3 regions of the Serratia liquefaciens ATCC 27592 genome follow, and region 2 is predicted to be linked to each of the others. Evidence: predicted binding sites of a transcription regulator. Region 2 holds the regulator's gene; each other region holds the start of a gene.
What was found. The regulator ArgR, encoded in region 2, controls arginine synthesis, uptake and breakdown. The targets are predictions, from matches to a motif close to ANTGAATAAAAATACANT.
Positions count from the first base shown of each region.

Region 1: the regulator ArgR is predicted to act here: its motif matches at 5,725-5,742, upstream of argC (N-acetyl-gamma-glutamyl-phosphate reductase).
Region 3: the regulator ArgR is predicted to act here: its motif matches at 4,571-4,588, upstream of argA (amino-acid N-acetyltransferase).

Region 1 covers NC_021741.1:5,057,333-5,065,325, reverse strand. Annotated here, with positions in the region: gene M495_RS23560 (bifunctional aspartate kinase/homoserine dehydrogenase II) at 1-211, shown strand, start outside; gene metF (methylenetetrahydrofolate reductase) at 438-1,331, shown strand; gene ppc (phosphoenolpyruvate carboxylase) at 1,503-4,139, opposite strand; gene argE (acetylornithine deacetylase) at 4,527-5,672, opposite strand; gene argC (N-acetyl-gamma-glutamyl-phosphate reductase) at 5,889-6,893, shown strand; gene argB (acetylglutamate kinase) at 6,923-7,696, shown strand; gene M495_RS23530 (argininosuccinate synthase) at 7,722-7,993, shown strand, end outside.
Region 2 covers NC_021741.1:362,377-370,369, reverse strand. Annotated here, with positions in the region: gene M495_RS01700 (DMT family transporter) at 1-178, opposite strand, end outside; gene rpmA (50S ribosomal protein L27) at 285-542, opposite strand; gene rplU (50S ribosomal protein L21) at 560-871, opposite strand; gene ispB (octaprenyl diphosphate synthase) at 1,141-2,112, shown strand; gene M495_RS01680 (DNA-binding protein) at 2,162-2,512, opposite strand; gene M495_RS01675 (helix-turn-helix domain-containing protein) at 2,695-2,955, shown strand; gene mdh (malate dehydrogenase) at 3,024-3,962, opposite strand; gene M495_RS25725 (hypothetical protein) at 4,214-4,381, opposite strand; gene argR (transcriptional regulator ArgR) at 4,429-4,899, shown strand; gene yhcN (peroxide/acid stress response protein YhcN) at 5,305-5,568, shown strand; gene yhcN (peroxide/acid stress response protein YhcN) at 5,693-5,956, shown strand; gene mpl (UDP-N-acetylmuramate:L-alanyl-gamma-D-glutamyl-meso-diaminopimelate ligase) at 6,160-7,539, opposite strand; gene fbp (class 1 fructose-bisphosphatase) at 7,708-7,993, shown strand, end outside.
Region 3 covers NC_021741.1:4,150,920-4,158,912, forward strand. Annotated here, with positions in the region: gene mltA (murein transglycosylase A) at 1-713, opposite strand, end outside; tRNA gene M495_RS19470 (tRNA-Met) at 927-1,003, shown strand; tRNA gene M495_RS19475 (tRNA-Met) at 1,066-1,142, shown strand; tRNA gene M495_RS19480 (tRNA-Met) at 1,207-1,283, shown strand; gene M495_RS19485 (MFS transporter) at 1,411-2,820, opposite strand; gene amiC (N-acetylmuramoyl-L-alanine amidase AmiC) at 3,132-4,382, opposite strand; gene argA (amino-acid N-acetyltransferase) at 4,622-5,947, shown strand; gene recD (exodeoxyribonuclease V subunit alpha) at 5,987-7,837, opposite strand; gene recB (exodeoxyribonuclease V subunit beta) at 7,834-7,993, opposite strand, start outside.

The sequences.
Region 1 (7,993 bases), 540 kb from region 2:
TTTCGATGCCAACGGCAAGGCGCGGGTCGGTGTAGAAGCGGTCCGCCCTGAGCACCCGCTGGCGTCGTTGCTGCCTTGCGATAACGTATTCGCTATCGAAAGCCGTTGGTATCGTGACAATCCGCTGGTGATCCGTGGACCCGGGGCCGGGCGCGACGTCACTGCCGGCGCGATCCAGTCAGACCTTAACCGTTTGGCGCAGCTGCTTTAATTTTCTTGTGGGCGCGCATCCGTCGCGCCCCTCGTTTTTCCTGCCATAATTCTCTGTGTTGCGAACATGAAATTCCTTCTCTTAACGGGTGAGGATTAATCATCGTATTCCCCTCACTTTCCTGTTGACTCTTTAGCCAACATACGGCATTTTCTATCTAGACGTCTAAACGTATAGACGCTTATCAAAACAAGCAGAACAGCGATCGATAAGAGGCGGGCAGGGTATGAGTTTTTTCCACGCAAACCAGCGGGAAGCGCTGAATCAGAGTCTGGCGGAGTTAAACGGCCAGATTAACGTATCATTTGAATTCTTCCCGCCGCGCACCAGCGAGATGGAAGACACCCTGTGGCAATCCATTGACCGCCTGAGCAGCCTGAAGCCAAAATTTGTTTCCGTGACCTATGGCGCTAACTCCGGCGAGCGCGATCGCACCCACAGCATCATCAAAGGGATCAAGGATCGCACCGGTCTGGATGCGGCCCCACACCTGACCTGCATAGATGCCAGCCCGGCTCAGCTGCGTGAGATTGCGACCGATTACTGGAACAGCGGCATCCGGCATATAGTGGCACTGCGTGGCGACTTGCCACCGGGCAGCGGCAAGCCGGACATGTACGCGACCGATTTGGTGGCCTTGCTGAAGGAGGTTGGCGATTTCGATATCTCGGTTGCCGCTTACCCTGAAGTGCATCCGGAAGCGAAAAGCCCGCAGGCGGACCTGATTAACCTGAAACGTAAAATCGATGCCGGCGCCAACCGGGCGATTACCCAGTTCTTTTTCGATGTGGAAAGCTACCTGCGCTTCCGCGATCGTTGCGTCGCTACCGGCATTGATGTGGAAATCGTCCCGGGCATTCTGCCGGTATCCAACTTCAAGCAGCTGCAGCGTTTTGCCACCATGACCAACGTACGCGTACCGAGCTGGATGACCAGCATGTTTGAAGGGCTGGATGACGACGCGGAAACCCGCAAAATGGTCGGCGCCAATATCGCGATGGATATGGTGAAGATCCTCAGCCGCGAAGGGGTAAAGGATTTCCACTTCTATACGCTCAACCGTGCCGAGATGAGCTACGCCATTTGCCATACGCTGGGTGTGCGTCCGGTCGCGGCCTGATTCACTCTATTCATCATCATCGGGAAGGGCGCTGGGTCAATACAGCGCCCTTTTTGTTGGGCGCAATTTCTTCCAATACCGCTGCTGGGCAACCCGTTGAGATGCAGCATCCGTCAGCGGGGGATAAAAAAAAGGCCCCTGCAAGCAGGAGCCGTGCTTTTGGCGCTTAACCTAGCCGGTATTGCGCATCCCGGCAGCAACGCCGGCAATGGTGACCATCAGCGCCTGCTCAACGCGGGCGTCCGGGTGCTCCTGCTGGCGCGAACGGTGCAGCAGCTCAGCCTGCAGGACGTTCAACGGGTCGGTGTACACGTTACGCAGCGCAATGGATTCGGCGATCCACGGCAGGTCTTCCATCAGGTGCGCGTCATTGGCGATGGTCAGCACCACCTTGATGTCGCTTTCCAACTGATCGCGCAGCTGCTGGCCCAGTGGCCACAGCGATTTGTCCACCAGGCGTTGGTCGTAATATTCCGCCAGCCACAGGTCGGCCTTGGCGAACACCATTTCCAGCATCGCAATACGGGTGGAGAAGAACGGCCAGTCGCGGCACATGGCTTCCAGCTGATCCTGCTTGCCGGCTTTTACCGCTTCCTGCAAACCGGCACCGGCGCCCAGCCAGGCCGGTAACATCAGACGGTTCTGCGTCCAGGCGAAGATCCACGGAATGGCGCGCAGGCTCTCTACACCGCCGTTTGGCTTGCGCTTGGCAGGGCGGGAGCCCAGCGGCAGTTTGCCCAGCTCCAGTTCCGGCGTGGCGGCGCGGAAATAAGGCACAAAATCCGGGTTTTCGCGCACGTAGCCACGGTACATTTTGCATGAGGTGTTTGACAGCTCATCCATCAGCGTACGCCACTCTTTTTTCGGCTCTGGCGGCGGCAGCAGGTTGGCTTCCAGGATAGCACCGGCATACAGCGCCAGGCTGCTGATGGTGACTTCCGGCAGACCGAATTTGAAGCGGATCATCTCGCCTTGCTCGGTCACGCGCAGACCGCCTTTCAGGCTGCCCGGCGGTTGTGACAGCAGTGCCGCATGCGCAGGTGCGCCGCCGCGGCCAATCGAACCGCCACGGCCGTGGAACAGAGTCAGCGCTACGCCGGCCTTTTCGCAGGTTTTGATCAGTGCGTCTTGAGCGCGGTATTGCGCCCAGGAGGCGGCCATCACCCCGGCGTCTTTCGCCGAGTCGGAATAGCCGATCATCACCATCTGTTTGCCCTGGATAAAGCCGCGGTACCAGTCAATATTCAGCAACTGGGTCATCACGTCGTCGGCGTTATTCAGGTCGTCGAGGGTTTCGAACAGCGGCGCGACCGGCAGCGGGAACGGACAACCGGCTTCTTTCAGCAGCAGGTGAACCGCCAGCACGTCCGAAGGCGTGCGCGCCATGGAGATCACGTAGGCGGCAATCGAGCCTTCTGGCGCCTCGGCGATCACCCGGCAGGTTTCCAGCACTTCCTGGGTGTCGGCGCTCGGTTCCCACTTCAACGGCACCAGCGGGCGTTTGGAATTCAGTTCACGGATCAGGAACGCCTGCTTGTCGGCTTCTGACCAGCTTTCGTAGTCGCCAAGGCCCAGGTAGCGGGTCAGTTCGGCGATGGCTTCGGTGTGGCGGGTGCTTTCCTGGCGAACGTCGATGCGTACCAGCGGCACACCAAAGCAGCGCACGCGACGCAGGGTATCCAGTAATTGGCCGTTGGCGATGATGCTCATGCCGCAGGCCTGCAGCGACTGGTAACAGGCGAACAGCGGTTCCCACAGCTGTTCGTTATTCACCAGCAGATCGTGCGGCTTCAGTACGCGCTCGCCTTTCAGGCGGCCTTCCAGATAGGCCTGAGAGCTCATCAACTGGCTGCGTAGCTGCTTCATGATTTCGCGGTACGGCTCTTGAACCTCGTCACCACCGGCCCGTGCGCGCAGTTCCGGAGTACATTCGGTCATCGACAGTTCGGACACCAGCACTTGAATATCGCGGGTGAACAGATCGCAGGCTTTCCAGCGGCTCAGCAGCAGCACGTGGCGGGTGATCTCGGCCGTGACGTTCGGGTTGCCGTCGCGGTCACCGCCCATCCAGGACGTGAAACGCACCGGCACCGCCTCCGCCGGCAGGCTGTAATCGATGGAATTTTCCAGCTGTTCGTTGAATTCGCGCAGGAAGGCAGGGACCCCTTCCCACAGGCTGTTTTCCACCACCGCAAAGCCCCACTTGGCTTCGTCAACCGGGGACGGACGGTGTTTGCGGATCTCGTCGGTATGCCACGATTGAGCCACCAACTGACGCAGGCGGCGCATGATCTTGTTGCGCTCGTAGTCGGCCAGATCGTTATGGTCGAGCTGGCTGAGGCAGGTGTTCACCTCTACCAGTTTGTGGATCAGGGTGCGGCGGGTGATTTCCGTCGGGTGCGCAGTCAGCACCAGCTCGATAGAAAGTTGAGACACCGCATTTTGCAGCTCTTTGGTGCTGAGCTTTTTGTCTTTCAGCCGGGTGAACAGTTGGGCCAGCGCTTCCGGGTTGCTGGCGGCTTCACCGTTGGGTGAAATGCTGTGGTACTGCTCGGCGGTATTGGTCAGATTGAGAAACTGACTGAAGGCGCGTGCGACCGGCAGCAACTCGTCGTTGGACAGGTTTTGCAAGGTGGAAAGCAGCTCCTGACGGTGCGCTTCATTGCCTGCACGTGAAGATTTGGAAAGCTTACGGATAGTTTCAACGCGATCGAGAATATGCTCGCCCAGCGCTTCTTTGATGGTATCGCCGAGCAATTTGCCGAGCATACTGACATTACTTCGCATTGCCGAATATTGTTCGTTCATATAACCCCTGACCCAATTCTGTATTTACCCTTCATCTTTCAAGCCACAGCGGTGTTGGCTTCGCGCTCTCACCCCGTTCACTTGGTTGATCCAAGCTCCCGGGGATTCAAGCGTTCGCCGCCTAGCTGCAACTTGAAATCTATTGGGTAGATGATTTTTATCTTGTAAGTAAATTTCACGTGTCAGGCGAAGAGCGCCTGTTTCATCTCGCCACGTTCCTGTCCAATCGTCAATTGACACTATTTTTAGCAAAAAAACATCAAAATCGGCGCATTTTCTGAAATTTAATTACGGCACGCCGGTTATCAGTCTGGCTTATTTCATTGGTTTAATACGTATTTTGAGGTAGGGGGAATGATAAATCATAACCCCTACTTTGTATCAGGTTTATTGACGGCAGAAATGATTGACCAGTTGGCCCAGCAGTTTGCGCGTGGGTTCGATAAAGCCGGTATCGATGTATTCATCCGGCTGATGCGCCTGGTCGATAGAGCCGGGGCCCAGCACCAGGGTCGGACAGACCTGCTGGACGAACGGCGCCTCGGTGCAATAGTTGACCACCTGTGTACGGGTGCCCAGCAGTTTCTCAATCACCGCCACCATCTGATGATCGGTCGGACACTCGTAGCCCGGTACCGAGGCATGCAGTTCTTCAATGCTCAGGCGGCCCGGCCAGCGTTGGCTGATGGGTTCCAGCGTTTGGTGCATCAGTTCGTTGATATTGTCGAGCGTCATGCCCGGCAGCGGACGGATATCCAGATGCAGTTCACAGCAGGCGCAGATGCGGTTAGCGGCATCGCCGCCGCTGATATGGCCGAAGTTCATGGTGGGATAAGGCACGGCGAATGCCGGGTTGTTGTAGCGCTCCTGCAGCGTTTTACGCAGCTCCATCAAACGGCCGATGGTGTCATGCATCAGATCGATGGCGTTCACGCCGCGCGCCGGGTCGCTCGAATGGCCAGATTGGCCGACAATGCGAATGGCGTTGGCCATATGGCCTTTGTGCGCACGCACCGGCTGCAATGAGGTCGGTTCGCCGATAATCGCGAAGTCAGGGCGGATGCTGGTCGAGGCGGCGAAGTAACGTGCGCCGGCCATCGTCGTTTCTTCATCTGCGGTGGCCAAAATGTACAGCGGTTTGGTCAGCTGGCTGGCATCGATGTCACGCACCGCATCCAAAATAAAGGCAAAGAAGCCCTTCATGTCGGCGGTACCCAGTCCATACAGCTTATTGTCGTGCTCGGTCAGGGTGAAAGGATCGCGTGTCCAACGGCCTTCATCATAAGGCACGGTATCGGTGTGGCCCGCCAGCAGCAGGCCGCCACTGCCTTCGCCAATGCTTGCCAGCAGGTTGAATTTGTTGCGGCTGTCCGGCACCGGCTGCACGTCGACGCGGAAACCCAAATCGGCAAACCAGCCGGCCAGCAAGTTGATTAACGCTTCATTACTCTGATCGAGGGCACCATCGGTGGCGCTGATCGACGGAGTGGCGATCAACGCCCGGTACAGCTCAATAAATGGAGGTAATTTCATCTTCACTGTTGACAGCCTTTGGTTAGGTTGGTATCAATATTCATGCAGTTATTGTGAATAAAAATACAGTAAGCTGGAGCGTAAGGGAACCCGATTCCCGGATGATTATAAAAACATCAACGCTCGACCTCGTGGGTGAACGGCGAAACAACGCTGGTGAGCCTGGAAACCTGAGTCGAAAACGACCAAACGCAAGTCAAGAAGGTGAAAGGCCCCATGTTGAATACGCTGATTGTCGGTGCCAGCGGTTATGCCGGAGCGGAGCTCACGGCGTACCTTAATCGTCACCCACACATGAACATAACCGCTTTAGCGGTTTCAGCGCAAAGTGCAGATGCAGGAAAATTGCTTTCCGATTTGCACCCTCAGTTAAAAGGCATCGTTGATCTGCCGTTGCAACCATTGGTTGACGTTGCGAAAGCGGCTGAAGGTATCGACGTGGTGTTTTTGGCCACGGCGCATGAGGTCAGCCACGATATCGCGCCGGCGTTCCTGGCCGCCGGTTGCGTGGTGTTCGATCTTTCCGGTGCATTCCGCGTAAAAGATACCGCTTTCTACAGCCAGTACTACGGTTTTGAACATCGGCATGCCGAGCTGCTGGAGCAGGCGGTATATGGCCTGGCGGAGTGGCAGAGCGACGAAATCAAACGGGCGCAGCTGATAGCCGTGCCAGGCTGTTACCCAACGGCAGCGCAGCTGGCACTGAAACCGCTGATCGACCAAGGTTTGCTGAACCTCGACCAGTGGCCGGTCATCAACGCCACCAGCGGCGTTAGCGGTGCGGGCCGCAAGGCCAGCGTTACCACCAGCTTCTGTGAGGTGAGCCTGCAGCCGTACGGGATTTTCAACCACCGCCATCATCCGGAAATCGTCGCGCACCTGGGAGTGCCGGTCATCTTTACGCCACATTTGGGTAACTTCCCGCGTGGTATTCTCGAAACCATCACCTGTCGCCTTAAAGCCGGCGTGACCGCGCAGGACGTGGCCGCCGTTTATCACGCTGCCTATGACGACAAACCGCTGGTGCGGCTGTACGACAAAGGCGTGCCGGCGCTGAAGTCAGTGGTTGGGTTGCCGTTTTGCGATATCGGCTTTGCCGTGCAGGGCGAACACCTGATTGCCGTGGCGGTGGAAGACAACCTGTTGAAAGGCGCAGCCGCTCAGGCGGTGCAATGCCTGAATATCCGTTTTGGGTTCCCGGAAACCCAGTCATTACTTTAATAAATCACCAGCGTGGGATGTAAACAGCGATGAACCCGTTAATTATCAAGTTAGGTGGCGTGTTATTAGACAGTGAAGAAGCGCTGGAGCGTTTGTTTACCGCGCTGGACAGCTACCGCCAGCAGCATCAGCGCCCACTGGTTATCGTCCACGGCGGCGGTTGCGTGGTGGACGAACTGATGAAGCAGCTTTCCCTGCCGGTGGTGAAGAAAAATGGGCTGCGGGTTACCCCGGCCGATCAGATCGACATTATCACCGGCGCACTGGCCGGTACGGCCAACAAAACCTTGCTGGCATGGGCGATCAAACACCAGATTAATGCCGTAGGCCTGAGCCTGGCGGACGGCGGCAGCGTCACCGTCACCCCGCTCGATCCGGCGCTTGGCCACGTAGGCAACGCGCAGCCGGGGTCGCCAGCGTTGCTCAATACCCTGCTGGGTGCCGGCTACCTGCCGGTGATCAGCTCTATCGGTATTACCGCCGATGGGAAGTTAATGAATGTAAACGCCGATCAGGCGGCGACCGCGTTGGCCGCCACGCTGGGTGCGGATTTGATCCTGCTGTCGGATGTCAGTGGCATCCTCGACGGAAAAGGGCAGCGCATCGCAGAAATGACGGCGCAAAAAGCGGAACAACTGATTGCCCAGGGCATCATCACTGATGGTATGGTGGTGAAGGTGAATGCGGCGCTCGATGCGGCCCGCACCCTCGGTCGCCCGGTAGATATCGCCAGTTGGCGCCATGCCGATCAGCTTCCTGCACTGTTTAACGGCGTGTCGATTGGCACCCGGATCCTCGCTTAAATTTAGAATTAAAAAGGAAAAGACCATGCAAAACCAAGGCATCAAAAAAATCGTTCTGGCGTACTCTGGCGGCCTGGATACTTCGGCCATCATTCCCTGGCTGAAAGAAAACTACGGCGGCTGCGAAGTGGTGGCATTCGTGGCAGATATCGGCCAGGAGCGCAGCGATCTGGAAGGCGTGGAGCAAAAAGCCCTGCAATCCGGTGCCTCTGAGTGTCACGTTGTTGATCTGCGTGAAGAATTCATCAGTGATTATGTTTACCCCGTGCTGCAAACCGGTGCCCTGTATGAAGGCAG
Region 2 (7,993 bases):
CGCGCACGGCCAAAATGATCCCAAGCCCCAGCGCCGCGATGGTAAATCGATACCAAACGACGGTAAACGGCTCCATCACTACCAGCACTTCTTTCATCGCAATCGGCAATGCACCCCAGCAAACTGCCGTAGTTACCGCTAGGAAAATGCCAATTCCGACCTGCTGTTTCGTTTCCATCTTACCTTTTGCCAGCGCTGACGGGCCGATGCACAAGCAGCCCATAAATGTAAAAAGCCCCGCAACGAGTTGCGGGGCTTACATCTATTTCGTAAGGCTCGAAAAATTATTCAGCTTCGATGCTGATGAATTTACGATTGCTCGGGCCTTTAACTTCGAATTTGACTTTACCGTCTTTCAAAGCAAACAGAGTGTGGTCTTTGCCGCAACCCACGTTGGTACCAGCGTGGAATTTAGTGCCGCGCTGACGAACGATGATGCTGCCTGCCAGTACTGCTTCGCCGCCAAAGCGTTTAACGCCCAGACGTTTAGCTTCTGAATCGCGACCGTTACGAGTCGAGCCGCCAGCCTTTTTGTGTGCCATTAATCTGCTCCCCTAACTTAAGCGCTGATGCCGGTGATTTTAACGTCAGTGAACCACTGACGGTGGCCCTGCTGCTTACGATGGTGCTTACGACGACGAAACTTAACAATCTTAATTTTCTCGCCACGACCGTGAGCAACGACTTCAGCTTTGATCTTACCGCCATCGACGAAAGGAACGCCGATTTTGATATCTTCGCCATTAGCAATCATCAGAATCTGGTCAAACTCAACAGCTTCACCAGTTGCGATGTCCAGCTTTTCCAAGCGAACGGTTTGACCTTCGCTTACTCGGTGTTGTTTACCACCACTTTGGAAAACCGCGTACATATAAAACTCCGCTTTCCGCGTGCCCAACTGTTCAGTACAGAGCGCGCTATAAATATTCACAATAGGGCGCGAATTCTACGCAATAATCCAGCATATGACAAGAGCAGAATAAGACCAGAAGTAGAAAAAAGAAGAAAAAAAGCACAGTTTCTTTCATGGCGTTTATCTGAGGCGTTTTTCAAGTACAATCAGTAGGACAGTTACCGCCATGTACCGATGTGAGCAGCGATCTCAACGCGGTGAAGAGAAACACAGCTGAAAAAAATACAATGAACCTAGAGCAAATTACCGAGTTAACCGCGCAAGATATGGCGGCCGTGAACGCAACAATTCTCGAACAGCTGAATTCCGATGTCACGCTCATCAATCAGCTTGGCTATTACATTATCAGTGGTGGCGGTAAACGCATCCGCCCGATGATCGCCGTTCTGGCGGCGCGGGCATTGCATTATCAGGGTGATAAACACATTACCGTCGCTGCGCTGATCGAATTCATTCATACCGCAACCCTGCTGCATGATGATGTGGTGGATGAATCCGATATGCGTCGCGGCAAGGCCACTGCCAATGCTGCCTTCGGCAATGCCGCCAGCGTATTGGTTGGCGACTTCATCTATACGCGGGCTTTCCAGATGATGACCAGCCTGGAATCGCTCCGTGTATTGGCGCTGATGTCCGAGGCGGTCAATGTGATTGCCGAAGGTGAAGTGCTGCAGTTAATGAACGTGAACGATCCGAACATTACCGAAGAAAGCTACATGCGGGTGATCTACAGCAAAACCGCACGCCTGTTCGAAGCGGCGGCACAATCTTCGGCGATCCTTTCGGGCGCCAGCGAGGCAGAAGAAAAAGCGCTGCAGGATTACGGCCGCTATCTTGGCACCGCCTTCCAGCTGATCGACGACCTGCTCGATTACAGCGCCGACGGCAGCACCCTGGGTAAAAATACCGGTGACGATCTTAACGAGGGCAAACCGACGCTGCCCTTGCTGCATGCCATGCATAATAGTGAAGGCGAGCAGAAAGCCATGATCCGCGGCGCGATTGAACAGGGCAACGGCCGTCATTTGCTGGAGCCGGTTTTACAGGCCATGGAGCAATGCGGCTCGCTGGAATATACCCGCCAACGCGCTGAGGAAGAGGCCGACAAGGCGATTGCCGCACTGCAGGTGCTACCGGAGTCTGCCCACCGTGCCGCGCTGGAAGGATTAGCCCATCTTGCAGTTCAACGCGATTTTTAAGAAATAATAAACGCCCTGCAGTTTCCACAGACCCGCGATGCGGGTCTGTTCATTTCCCCGGAAAGACACGCGCCAGCAGGCCGCCAATCCCCTCTCGCATCAGGAAAGCCAACATCTTTTCGCGTTCGCTCTCCGTCAGGTGGTAGTAATACTCAATCCACACCGTCAGCGGATCCTTGCGTTCAACTTCATACAGCGCCGGGTCCTCTTTCAAGATCAGTAAATTGCGCGTACCGGTCGGCAAACTGTCAATGTGATACTCCAGCGCCTTTCCCTGTACGCCTTTGCGCCGGCGGCTGATCCAGCCTTCACGACGCGCCATCAAGTTTATTCCCTGTGGTGAGGAAGGTAACCCTGCCACGCCGGTCAATTCCTTGGCGGCAAACCACTCTTTTTTCATGGCCATGTTCTCTGGGCAAAAGTAGGCGAAGATCTTTTTTAGGAAATTTATTGGATATTTTTTAAGAAATTTAGTGGTATCCTAGTTTCCGTATAAGCGTTTCATGTTGTTCAAACGATTAATCTTGACCTGTTAGTTATACCACTAACAGAACTTTCGCTAATCAAAAAAGGAATGCAAACATGAACTCAAGGAATAAGGATTGGCATCCGGCGGATATCATTGCGGCTTTACGTAAGAAGGGAACGACACTGGCGGCGGTGTCGCGCAAGGCAGGACTTAGCTCATCAACGCTGGCAAACGCACTGTCGCGTCCCTGGCCAAAAGGAGAATGGCTGATTGCCGAAACGCTCGATATACACCCTGCAGAAATCTGGCCGAGCCGCTATTTCGATCCCCATACCAATAACTTACTGGATCGAAAAGCCCGTATTCGGTCCTAGCTGCGGGCATAAAAAAACCGCCGGTACGTTGTCCGGCGGCCTATGCATACTCATGCACTGCTGGATGATCAGTTATTGATAAACTTTTCGCCCAGTTCGATATCTTTGTGCAGAACATCCAGCATGTCTTCCAACGCTTTCTGTTCGAACGCGCTCAGAGTGCCGATGTCTTTGCGTTCTTCAACGCCATTCTTACCCAGCACCAGCGGTTGCGCGAAGAAGCGAGCGTATTTGCCATCGCCTTCCACATAAGCACATTCCACCACGCCTTTTTCGCCTTGCAGCGCACGAACCAGAGACAGGCCGAAACGCGCCGCCGCCTGGCCCATAGACAGGGTTGCAGACCCACCGCCGGCTTTGGCTTCAACCACTTCAGTACCCGCATTTTGGATACGCTTAGTCAGATCGGCCACTTCCTGATCGGTAAAGCTCACGCCAGGGATCTGCGACAGCAGCGGCAAAATGGTCACGCCAGAGTGTCCGCCGATCACCGGTACGTTCAGCTCTTCAGGTTTTTTGCCTTTCAGCTCAGCCACAAAGGTATTGGAACGGATAATGTCCAGCGAGGTCACGCCGAACAGTTTGTTCTTGTCATAAACACCGGCTTTCTTCAGCACTTCTGCCGCGATAGCCACGGTGGTATTGACCGGGTTGGTGATAATGCCGATGCAGGCTTTCGGGCAGGTGGTTGCCACTTGCTGGATCAGATTACGCACGATGCCTGCGTTCACGTTGAACAGATCTGAACGATCCATGCCAGGTTTACGCGCAACGCCTGCAGAAATCAGCACCACGTCTGCACCGTGCAGAGCTGGAGTAGCGTCTTCGCCACTGAAGCCTTTGATTTTCACTGCGGTTGGGATGTGGCTTAAATCGACGGCAACGCCTGGGGTAACGGGGGCAATGTCGTAGAGAGAGAGTTCAGAACCTGAAGGAAGCTGGGTTTTGAGTAGAAGGGCGAGGGCCTGGCCGATACCGCCAGCAGCACCGAGAACTGCAACTTTCATCCTATACTCCTTTATTATCTTAAATATATAAAGCGCCGTGAATATGTTGGTTACGGACCTTAAATTATTACACCTTTAAAAACAATCTCTTAACAGTCTGTTTGAGAACTGGCGCAATAAAACAGCCGATGTCGCGCTCATTTTAGATTAAATAGCTTACGCATTAAGGGCATAGCGCACACTAATCAAAAATACTGCGAGGTTATTCACGAGCAAGTTAACCGGCGGTTACATTACACCCTTACACAACATCAGAACAACATCATTTTAATAACATTTTCTTTACCACCGCGGGCGGCATTTTCGGTCACCGAAAGGGCATATTCATGGGGTACGGATTTTGTTAAAATGCTGCCCTTTCCTCGTTGTCCGGGCATTGTTATTTTTTCCGGGCGTCCTTTTATTGCATAAAAATTCATTTATATGCATAATCATCACTTCTATTGTCAACATTCCACGGTGCAAAATGCGTAATCCCGCAAAGCAGGAAGATCTGATCAAGGCGTTTAAAGCGTTATTGAAAGAAGAAAAATTCAGTTCTCAAGGCGAGATTGTTTTGGCGCTGCAAGAAGAAGGCTTCGAAAACATCAACCAATCCAAAGTATCGCGCATGCTGACCAAGTTCGGCGCGGTGCGTACGCGCAATGCCAAAATGGAAATGGTGTATTGCCTTCCCGCCGAACTCGGCGTGCCGACCACCACCAGCCCGCTGAAGAATCTGGTGCTGGATGTCGATCACAACGATGCGGTTGTGGTGATCCACACCAGCCCCGGCGCCGCGCAGCTCATTGCTCGCCTGCTGGATTCTCTGGGCAAATCCGAAGGTATTCTCGGCACCATCGCCGGTGACGATACCATTTTCGTTACCCCAGCCAGCAGCTTTACCGCGCGCCAGCTGTACGAAGCCATCCTGACCCTGTTCGAACAGGAGCTGTGATGCATAACGCTAACAAAATGCGGCGAGCCGTCGCGTTTTGTTAGCGTTTCTTTAACCCTATCCTAACTTTCCCCTCTAGCCCTACCACGTTTAACGCCAGGTTTCTTTCTCATCACAGCATATTTCAATGACATTACTGCTCAGCCAGTGATAGCTACTGTGTTCTTCCGCACTTTTGGTCAAAAGCACTTACCCTATTGAAATTACATAAATTTAACATCAAAAGATCGTTTTATAACCACTTTTTATTCCATCTGGTTATAAAAGATAAGGATCATCATAATAAAGTTTCACTAGAAACTGTTAGCGAACTATTAATTTTTGGCGTTACTAGATGTATACTCATTTCCGTGACGTAAATCACAGTTCACTGGAACTGATAAAAGAATACGAAAAGGTCAAATCATGAAAATTAAATCTACCATCGCAACTATGAGCGTTCTCTCCATGCTTTCTTTCGGCGCATTTGCAGCACAATCTGTTGATGCAAACCAGGCTGAAAAAATGCAATCTGCAGGCACCATTACCGTCAGCGGCGTTGCCGGTGCACCTTCAGATATCCGTCAGGCACTGTCTGAAAAGGCCGATGCCAAAGGGGCGACCGCTTACCGTGTAATCGAAGCACGCAACGAAGGTAACTTCCACGCGACAGCAGAAATTTACAAATAAGTACAAGGCGTTACCCGGCAACGGGCAATATAACTCTGGTACCGAGCACCACTGATAACAGCCTTCAAGTACAAAAACGCTGCAAAAGCCCTTCCAGGCGGTTATCACAACAGGACGCACTATCATGAACATGAAAACCACTCTCGCTGCACTTAGCCTGCTGTCTGTCGTTTCGTTCGGCGCTTCCGCCGCGACGTTAATCACTAACGACCAGGCCAATACGCTCCAGTCTGCCGGTACCATCACCGTCAGCGGCGTCACCGGCGCGCCTTCCGATATTCGCCAGGCCCTGTCTGACAAAGCCGATAAACAAGGCGCTAAAGCCTACCGCGTGATCGAAGCCTACGAAAACGGCAATTGGCACGCGACAGCCGAAATCTACAAATAACAATTCAGGGAGCCCTGCTTACCGAACTGATTACCCTCGTCACTGCCACTGCCGAGTTCTATCGTAAGCACTGATTCCTTGAAGAAACTTCGTCGTCCTATCCGACGAACCCCGTTGCCCTCGCTCGCGAGGGCTTTTTTATGGGCAAAAGAAAAGGCCGCAAGCGGCCTTTTAGTTTTGCTTCAGTCACACTGAATCGACGATCAATAAGTCACTTTAGGTTCTGACTTGTGGGCCAATGCCTCCAGCAGACGGTCATGGATCCCACCGAAGCCGCCGTTACTCATCACCAAAATGTGGTCGCCAGGCTGGGCCGTTTTCACGATCATGTCCACCAGCGTGTCGAGATCGGCGCTCCAGTGGGCCGGCTGTACACAGGCTTCCGCGACTTCCGCCACCTGCCAGGGGATATGGTGCGGTTGGAACAGGAAGACCTCATCGGCACGGCCCAGAGACGGTGCCAAATCATTCTTGCTGATCCCCATTTTCATGGTATTGGAGCGCGGCTCGAGCACAGCCAAAATGCGCGCGGTACCGCCAACCTTGCCGCGCAATGCGGCCAAGGTCGCCAGGATCGCCGTTGGGTGATGGGCAAAATCGTCATACACCGTAACGCCATGAGCTTCACCGCGCAGTTCGAGACGGCGGCGAGCATTGATAAACTCACCGAGCGCGCGGCAGGCATCGGCTGGCAGCACACCAACGTGGCGCGTGGCGGCAATGGCCATCAAACCGTTATGCATGTTGTGTTCACCCACCAGCGACCACTTCACTTCGCCCACCTGTTCGCCGTCGAGGAACACCGCATAATGGCTGGCGTCCGGCGTTAATTTTTGAGCGCGCCATGCGCCCTCTTCCCCGACCAGCTCTTGCTCACTCCAACAGCCCATCGCCATCACCTGTTTCAGGTGGTTGTCGTTATCAGGCAAAATGATCTTGCCCTTGCCCGGCACCAGACGCACCAGATGGTGGAACTGTTTCTGGATCGCTTTCAGATCGTCGAAGATATCAGCGTGATCGAACTCCAGGTTATTCATGATCAGCGTACGCGGGCTGTAATGTACAAACTTGGAACGCTTGTCGAAGAAGGCGCAGTCATACTCATCGGCTTCGATCACAAAGAACGGGCTACCGCCCAGACGCGCGGAAACGTCAAAGTTGCCCGGAACGCCACCGATAACGAAGCCCGGTTGATAGCCGCAGGCTTCCAGGATCCAGGTGGCCATACCGGCGGTAGTGGTCTTGCCGTGCGTGCCGGCCACGGCCAGCACCCAGCGATCGCGCAGCACATAATCGTGCAGCCACTGCGGGCCGGAAACGTAAGGGATCCCCTGTTCCAGTACCGCTTCAACGCAAGGATTACCCCGCGTCATGGCGTTACCGATGATCACCAGATCCGGCGCCGGATCCAATTGAGCAGGATCGTAGCCCTGGATCAGGTCGATCCCTTCCTTCTCCAGCAGCGTGCTCATCGGCGGATAGACATTAGCGTCAGAGCCGGTCACCTCATGCCCTAGCGAACGAGCCAGCACCGCCAGCCCGCCCATAAAGGTGCCACAGATCCCAAGAATGTGAATGCGCATAGTTTTCTCATAGAGTACGTCGAATGTTGACTCATTCTAACGCTCAGAATCGTCCAGAAGAAATGGATTTGCCTATGAATAGCGTTCATCTTTGGGCTACACTGCTCGCGAATACGTTGGCGGTTTGTTAACAAACCGCTACCCATCCGTAGATTCAGGGATTGTGTCATGAAAACGTTAGGCGAATTTATCGTCGAGAAACAGCACGACTTCTCACACGCCACCGGCGAGCTGACTGCGCTACTTTCTGCAATTAAACTGGGCGCCAAAATCATCCACCGCGATATCAACAAAGCGGGTCTGGTGGATATTCTGGGCACCAGCGGCGTTTCCAATGTACAGGGCGAAGTTCAGATGAAACTGGACCTGTACGCGAATGAAAAGCTGAAAGCAGCATTGAAAGCGCGCGGTGAAGTTGCGGGTATCGCTTCTGAAGAAGAAGATGAAATCGTGA
Region 3 (7,993 bases), 1.5 Mb from region 2:
GTATCCGCCCACTGACGAATCGCCTGCATCGACATATCTGCCTTCGCCACTTCACCGCGATCGATCAGTACCTTGCCAATGCTGCGATAAGCATGGCCGTTCTTGCCGCCGTAGCCGAAGAACACCAGCGGTTGGCCGTTGCCGTAATCCACATAGCCACTGCCCTGGACTTCCATCATAAAGTTGTCCATCAGGGAGTTGGTGTACGCCACGATATAACGGTCATCCAACGCGCCTGAGTAAATACCCGCGCGATCGGGCAGGCGGCCTTTTCCTTTTGGCGGCATGCGGTACAGCGGATAACGGAACTCACCCTGTTGGGTATAGCGCGCCTGCACCACCGGCGTGTAGTAACCGGTAAACTGAACGTTGCCGTAGTTGTCTACGCCTTCCATCTGGTAAGCGCTGAGGCCGTACTGGTTCAGGTTGCGCGTATCGGCGCCGGAGGCCATCCAGTTCTGTACTGCCTGATAGGTAGTGTTGTTGCGATTAAAAAGTGAAGGAGAGGCGTATTTAATCTCCATCAGTTGATCTGAATAATCCTTGGCATTTACCGGTACCCCTTTCGCATTGGGTTGATTCACCAACTCCAGCGACTGATCCAGACGTCCATCCTTATATTGCTGTCCCCGATCGGTCGGCTTTGACGAACAGCCTGCCAGTATCGCTACCATTAACCCGCCCAGCAGGTATTTGCCCCAACGTCCTTTCATCGCGCACACTCTCAACTGATATGATCTACCGGCGAACGATAACAAACGCCCATAGATAAAGGAATCGCCGCCTATAAAAAAAGCCCTCGGCCGGATAATGATGAAAAAGAACGCAAGTTGCGGACTTATTCGACAGAAAGGCTGTTTTAGTTCAATAAAATGCAAAAAGGGTTGCAACAAAATGCACGGAGAGTATAGTGCGCTTCCATCGGACGCGGGGTGGAGCAGCCTGGTAGCTCGTCGGGCTCATAACCCGAAGGTCGTCGGTTCAAATCCGGCCTCCGCAACCAACCGATACTGCAAGAGCAGTATCAAGTAAGTGTTGGATTCGATGAAAAAAGTATTATACGGACGCGGGGTGGAGCAGCCTGGTAGCTCGTCGGGCTCATAACCCGAAGGTCGTCGGTTCAAATCCGGCCCCCGCAACCAACCGATACTGTACCAGCGGTATCTTATGAAAGTTGGTTTACGATAATACAAGCATTAAGACGGACGCGGGGTGGAGCAGCCTGGTAGCTCGTCGGGCTCATAACCCGAAGGTCGTCGGTTCAAATCCGGCCTCCGCAACCAATCTTAATGACCACAGATAAGCACCTTAACGGGTGTTTTTTTGTATCTGAAATCCACCAATCCCAATTTTTCTTCAGCGAACAACGCCCTCTCCATAACGTCAATGAAATCAAGTTAGCACACCCGATCAATCATAATGACTTTCACGTTTTTGCAGCCACATCCCCCCAATGGCTAACGCCGATACCACCGCTGGCACCGCCGCAAGCAGCAGCAGATCGGATGCCATCCAATGGCGGGCAATCAGTGCAGCCCCCAATAGAGGCCCGAGCATCGAAGCGCCCCGCCCTATACCCAGCCCCCAACCTAAACCGGTTGAACGCAAAAATGTCGGGTAACCGCCGGCAGCCAGTGCATTTACCCCCGGCATGCCGCCGACGACGAAAACGCCCGTAACAAAGACCGAGCTGAACAGTATCAGCAGATTTTTCGGCTCAAAACCTATCGCGGCTATTGAAAGGGCCGCAATTGAAAAGCCGGTGATAAGCACGCTGTAAGCCCCGAATTTATCAATCAGGCGACCCAGCGCCAGGGTGCCTAAAACCCCGCCAAACTGCAATGCTCCCGTGGCCAAATTGGCGATTTCCAGCGACAGACCCGCGTCCTTGATCAGGGTTGGCAGCCAATTTGCCAAAAAATAGAGATCGATAAGATTCATAAAATTCACCAGCCAAAGCAGCAAGGTGAACGCAGCACGGTTATCTCGAAAGAGATCAACCACCGTGGCTTTGGCGCGCTGCATGCCAATGTGGCTGTTGGAAAGATCGACGCTCATGGCCTGCTGCTCCGGAAACACTTTTCGCAAGGTTGAACGAATTGCCGCTTCTCCCTTTCCGCATCTCAACATCCATTGTGCCGACTCCGGCAGGTAGGCCCACATAGAAATCGCCAGGATAATCGGCAAAAGCCCCCCGAGAATAAAAATAGCCTGCCAGCCAACGAGCGGGATCAGCAAAGCCGCGGTAACGCCACCCAGCCCACCGCCGATCGCAAAAAAACAGGTTATCGCGGTGATATAGGTCGCTCGCTGGCGTAAGGGGCTGTATTCGACAACCAATGCAATACAGTTTGGCATCACGCCGCCTAAGGCTATACCGGCAAGGAAACGGAACGCCATCAGTTGGTTAACATTCTGGGCGAAGGCAGAACACAGGGTGAATACGCCAAAAATGAGCGTGGCAGAAATGATGGACGGCCTACGCCCAATGCGATCGGCTAGCCAGCCCAGAGCAAAGGCACCGATGGCAATGCCGGCCAATCCGGCGCTAAACACCGGGCCCAGCACCGCGGTTTCCAGCGACCAGGCATCCCGAATGGCCGGTGCGGCATAACCCATAGCCTGGATATCGAAACCATCACACAGAAGACAAAGCGCGCACATAGTCAGCAACAGCACTTGGCCGCGACGCGTCCCCGTGCTGTCTACCATTTCCTGAATGCTCTGCATTCCTTCGTTTGCGGACATTGACACGGGATATCCTTTTTTATGTGAATAAAATATATTTTTTAATAGAATATATTTTTTATCCCCTGTCAATGTGCAACACGGATTTTGCGCGCCGGTGTCTCAGAGTGTGAGCGAGTCGACGGACCAGGATCTGGAGCCTTAGCAGATGAGGAATGGTGAGTCACTCTTATTGCAGCCAACCATTGGCTTGAGGATTGCCGGTGAAGAGGCAACGAAATGGGTGCTGCCGATAGGATTTGCGAGCTTTTCGTCGCCAGTTTCAGGGACAATCAGGGATAGGAAGACTTGGCAAAACATTTGCCGCTGGGGCAAACTCCAGCTTGTTCAGGAATACAGTTATTGCGAAAGCGCAGCGGTCTGCAGATCCCCGCCGCCGCCCTCTAGCTGCGTGCAACCGCACCGCCGTTAGCAAAATACGCTTTGATACCTGCGAGAATAGACTCCGCCACCTGCTGCTGGAAATGGGTAGTACGCAGTTTGCGCTCTTCCTCTATGTTGCTGATAAACGCCGTTTCAACCAGGATAGAGGGGATATCCGGCGCCTTTAACACCGCAAAACCGGCCTGATCGACGCGATTCTTATGCAAACGGTTGATTTTGCCCATTCGGTTAAGCACTTCCTTGCCGAATTTCAGGCTGTCGTTGATGGTCGCGGTTTGTAGCAAATCAAACATGGTGTGATCCAAATAGCGATCGCCGCTTTTGCTGACGCCGCCGATTTGGTCCGATTCGTTTTGGGTCTGCGCCAGGAATTTTGCCGCCGAGCTGGTGGCCCCCTTGGTCGACAGCGCAAATACCGACGAACCGCGCGCGGCACGGTTGGTGAAGGCATCCGCATGGATCGACACAAACAGATCGGCGCGCTGCTTACGTGCCTTAGCCACCCTCACCTTAAGCGGAATGAAGACGTCCTCATTGCGCGTCATAAACACCTTCATGTTCGGCTCACGCTTGATTAAGGTGCTCAGGCGACGGGCAATCTGCAGTACGATATCTTTTTCACGCGTTTTGAATTTGCCAATCGCACCGGGGTCCTCACCACCGTGGCCGGGATCCAGCATGATGACAATAGGCCGATCGCGCCCTGCTTTACCGGCCTGCGGTGCTTCCGCCGGTAAAGTGCGCTCAAGATCGCCCTTGTTGTAATCTTCCAGTAACGCCAACAGTGGATCATATTCTTCGCCGCTGCCGCCCTTGCTCGGGTACAGATCCATCACCAGACGATTGCGGTATTCCGGCACCGGCGCCAATGTAAACATGTGGGGCGTGACGCTGCGTTTAAGCTCCAGCACCAGCCTGACGGTGTTTTGATCGAACTGGCCGACACGCGCCTGTTTCAGGTAAGGATCGTCGTCGCGTACCTGGCCGACAATGCCCTTAAGCACGCTGTTGAGCTGCACGCCCTCGATATCCACCACCACGCGATCGGGATTGGTCAACGCAAACTGTTTATATTTCAGTTCAACGTTAGATTCGAGCGTCACTCGGGTATAGGTAGACGAAGGCCAGACACGTACGGCGATGACGTGCGACGAAGCGGCGACGCCCACCCGACTCACACTCAGCAACCAGCTAGCGGCAACCCCCTGCAATAAACGACGGCGGCCCAGATTGTGATTTGAGTTTGGCATGCGACTCCGGCAGTGGTAACAGATTAAAACAGATGAAAAAAACACCAGTAAACGGGAATGCCGAAAACTTTAACCAATCATTCCGGCGCTGTCATCAGAAAATCTTTTTATGGTTTTTCAATTTATTAACGATTCAGAGCCCTTAGCAAAGAAATAGAGACAATTTCTCACTTGCCATCAGGCCAATAAAAGAATAAAAATACAAAAATACCGTATAAATATGCAAATGAGGTTTGGCCGTGAAGGAACGTAGTACAGAGCTGGTCCAAGGATTCCGTCACTCAGTTCCCTATATCAACGCCCACCGTGGCAAGACGTTTGTCGTCATGCTTGGCGGAGAAGCCATCGAACATGAGAACTTTTCCAACATCGTCAACGATATCGGGCTGCTGCATAGCTTGGGCATTCGTTTGGTGGTGGTCTATGGCGCACGGCCGCAAATCGACGTTAATTTGGCGCAGCATAATTACGAACCGATTTATCACAAACATACGCGCGTTACCGACGCCCACACCCTTGAGCTGGTTAAACAAGCAGCAGGCCTGTTGCAACTGGATATCACCGCCAGGCTGTCAATGAGCCTCAACAACACGCCGCTGCAGGGTGCGCATATCAACGTGGTTAGCGGTAACTTTATCATTGCCCAACCGCTGGGTATCGATGACGGTGTGGATTACTGCCACAGCGGCCGTATCCGTCGTATTGATGAAGAAGCCATTCATCGTCAGCTCGACAGCAACGCCATTGTGCTGATCGGCCCGGTCGCCGTTTCGGTTACCGGCGAAAGCTTTAACCTGACGTCAGAGGAAGTGGCGACCCAGTTGGCCATCAAGCTGAAAGCCGAGAAGATGATCGGCTTCTGCTCGTCTCAAGGGGTCACCGATCAGGAAGGCAATATCATTTCCGAACTGTTTCCCAACGATGCGCAGAAACGCATCGAAGAACTGGAAGAAAGCGGTGATTACCATTCCGGCACCGTGCGCTTCCTGCGCGGCGCGGTAAAGGCGTGTCGCAGCGGCGTACGCCGCAGCCACCTTATCAGCTATCAGGAAGACGGCGCTCTGGTGCAGGAATTGTTCTCACGCGATGGTATCGGCACCCAAATCGTCATGGAGAGCGCGGAACAGGTGCGTCGTGCCACGATTAACGACATCGGCGGCATCCTCGAACTGATCCGTCCGCTTGAACAGCAAGGCATTTTGGTTCGCCGCTCACGTGAGCAGTTGGAAATGGAGATCGACAAGTTCACCATTATTGAACGCGATAACCTGACCATCGCCTGCGCGGCGCTGTATCCGTTCCCGGAAGAGAAAATCGGCGAGATGGCCTGCGTGGCGGTGCACCCGGATTACCGCAGCTCATCACGCGGTGAAATGTTGCTGCAGCGGGTGGAGAGTCAGGCGCGTCAGATGGGCCTGCGTAAACTGTTCGTGCTGACCACCCGCAGCATCCACTGGTTCCAGGAGCGCGGTTTCACCCCGGCGGAAGTTGACGTGCTGCCAATGCAAAAACAGGCGCTGTACAACTACCAACGCCGTTCCAAAATTCTGCTGGCCGATCTGTAATCCGTGGCGGGCGCAGCATGCTGCGCCCCAAGCTCTCTCTTAACCCGTTATCTGTAACCGCTCTGCCAACCCACTGCGGCGTTGGGTCGGGGTGCGGATCGCCCGTAGTAAAACGGCTTCGGTGGCATACAGCGAAAGCTGCTTCCTCGCCCGGGTAATCGCGGTATACACCAGTTCGCGGGTCAGCACCGGCAAGAAATGATTGGGCAGTACCAGTACCGTATGATCGAACTCCGAGCCCTGCGATTTATGCACCGTCATCGCATAGGCGGTTTCATGCGCCGGTAAACGGCTCGGCTGCACCGACTTAATGCTACCGTCCGGCAGCTGGAAATGAACGCGCAGCTCGCCGCTCTCATCTCGCAAAGCAATACCGATATCACCGTTGAACAACCCCAGCGCGCTGTCATTACGCCCAATCATCACCGGACGCCCCGGATACCAGCGCCCCGCAGTTCCTGGCTTACGCTGGATCAAACCGGCGCGTTGCAGTCCCGTTTCAATCCGCTCATTCAACCCGGCAATACCGAATGGCCCCTCTCGTAGCGCGCATAGCACCTGGAATTGGCCAAACGCAGCCAGTATCGTCACCGCGTCAGCACCTGTCGCCACCTGCTGCAGATAATCACGATAGCCCGCCACGCACGCATCCAAAAGTGCCTGATAGTCTTGCGTTTCCGCCAACGGGTGCCCCGTAACGTCACTGAAATTGCCGCCCAGCACCCATGCTGCCTTCTTGCCATCCCCGGCATTTACCGCAAAGGCCAGTTGACCAATGCCCGAGTTGGCATCAAAGCGATAGCTCTTGCGCAGCAGGCACAGGCTGTCGCGCACGGCTGCCTCCGCCTCGGCACTTTGCCCCTGCAGCAGACAACCCGTCAGCCGCGAGAGCTGTTCTGCCCGTGCCACGCTATAACCTTGCTCGGCAAAGCGGCAGATATCGCCCAGCACCGCGCCAGCCTCAACCGAAGCCAGCTGATCGCGATCGCCCAGGAAAATCACCCGCGCCTGAGCAGGCAAAGCGGCAATCAGGCGCGCCATCATCGGCAGGTCAACCATCGAGGCTTCATCGACCACCAGTACATCCAGATGCAGCGGGTTGCCACGGTGATAACGCATACGCTGGCTATTGGGCTGAGCGCCTAGCAGACGGTGAAGAGTGGAGGCTTCGGTTGGGAACAGCGCACGTTGCTCCGGCGTTAGCGCCAGTTGCCTGCCGGCGCTGCCTAAGGATTCGGTCAAGCGCGCCGCCGCTTTACCGGTGGGTGCCGCCAACTGAATGCGCAAACGTCGGCCTTCGGCAAGCTGCACCAACGCGGCCAACAGCTTGGCCACGGTGGTCGTTTTACCGGTGCCCGGTCCGCCGGAAATGACGGCAATGCGCCGCGTGGCGGCCACCGCGGCGGCAATTTTCTGCCAGTCCGGTTCGTCGGTCGCTTCGCCAAATAATTGATCGAGAATGGTGCGTAGCTCGGCTTCTTCAACCGCCTGATGGAGGCTGTCACCGCTGATAAAATCGGCAACCTCACCTTCGTTCTGCCACATGCGCTGCAGATACAAACGCTGCTGTTGCAACACCATCGGCATCGCCGTGCTGCCATCGCCAACCGCCGCACTGGCGGACAGGCGCTGCTGCCAGTCGGTCAGATCGGGCTGCCCGGCCGCCAACCACACAGCCTGCGCCAGCTCTGGCTGACGTCCGTCAAAAAGATTCTCCGGCAACAACTGTTCCAGCATCAGGCAAACATGGCCGGCACCCGCCTCGGCGCTGAGGCAAGCGGCAGCCAATAAAATATCCGGCTGGTCCGCTGTGGCCACCACGCGGGCAAACTGTAAATCCAGCGGGCGCAGCACGCCGAGTGCCTGCGCCTGTTCCAGTAAAGCTATCATGGCTCATCCTCTGCCGTAATGGCCTCGCCGCTGAACAACCTGTCCATACCCTCGACTAACGCTTGCTCTGGCCGACAGGCGAAGATGCCGTTGCCTGGATGCTGCGCATCCACCCCGCGCAGGAACAAATAAATCACCCCGCCGAAGTGCCGTTGA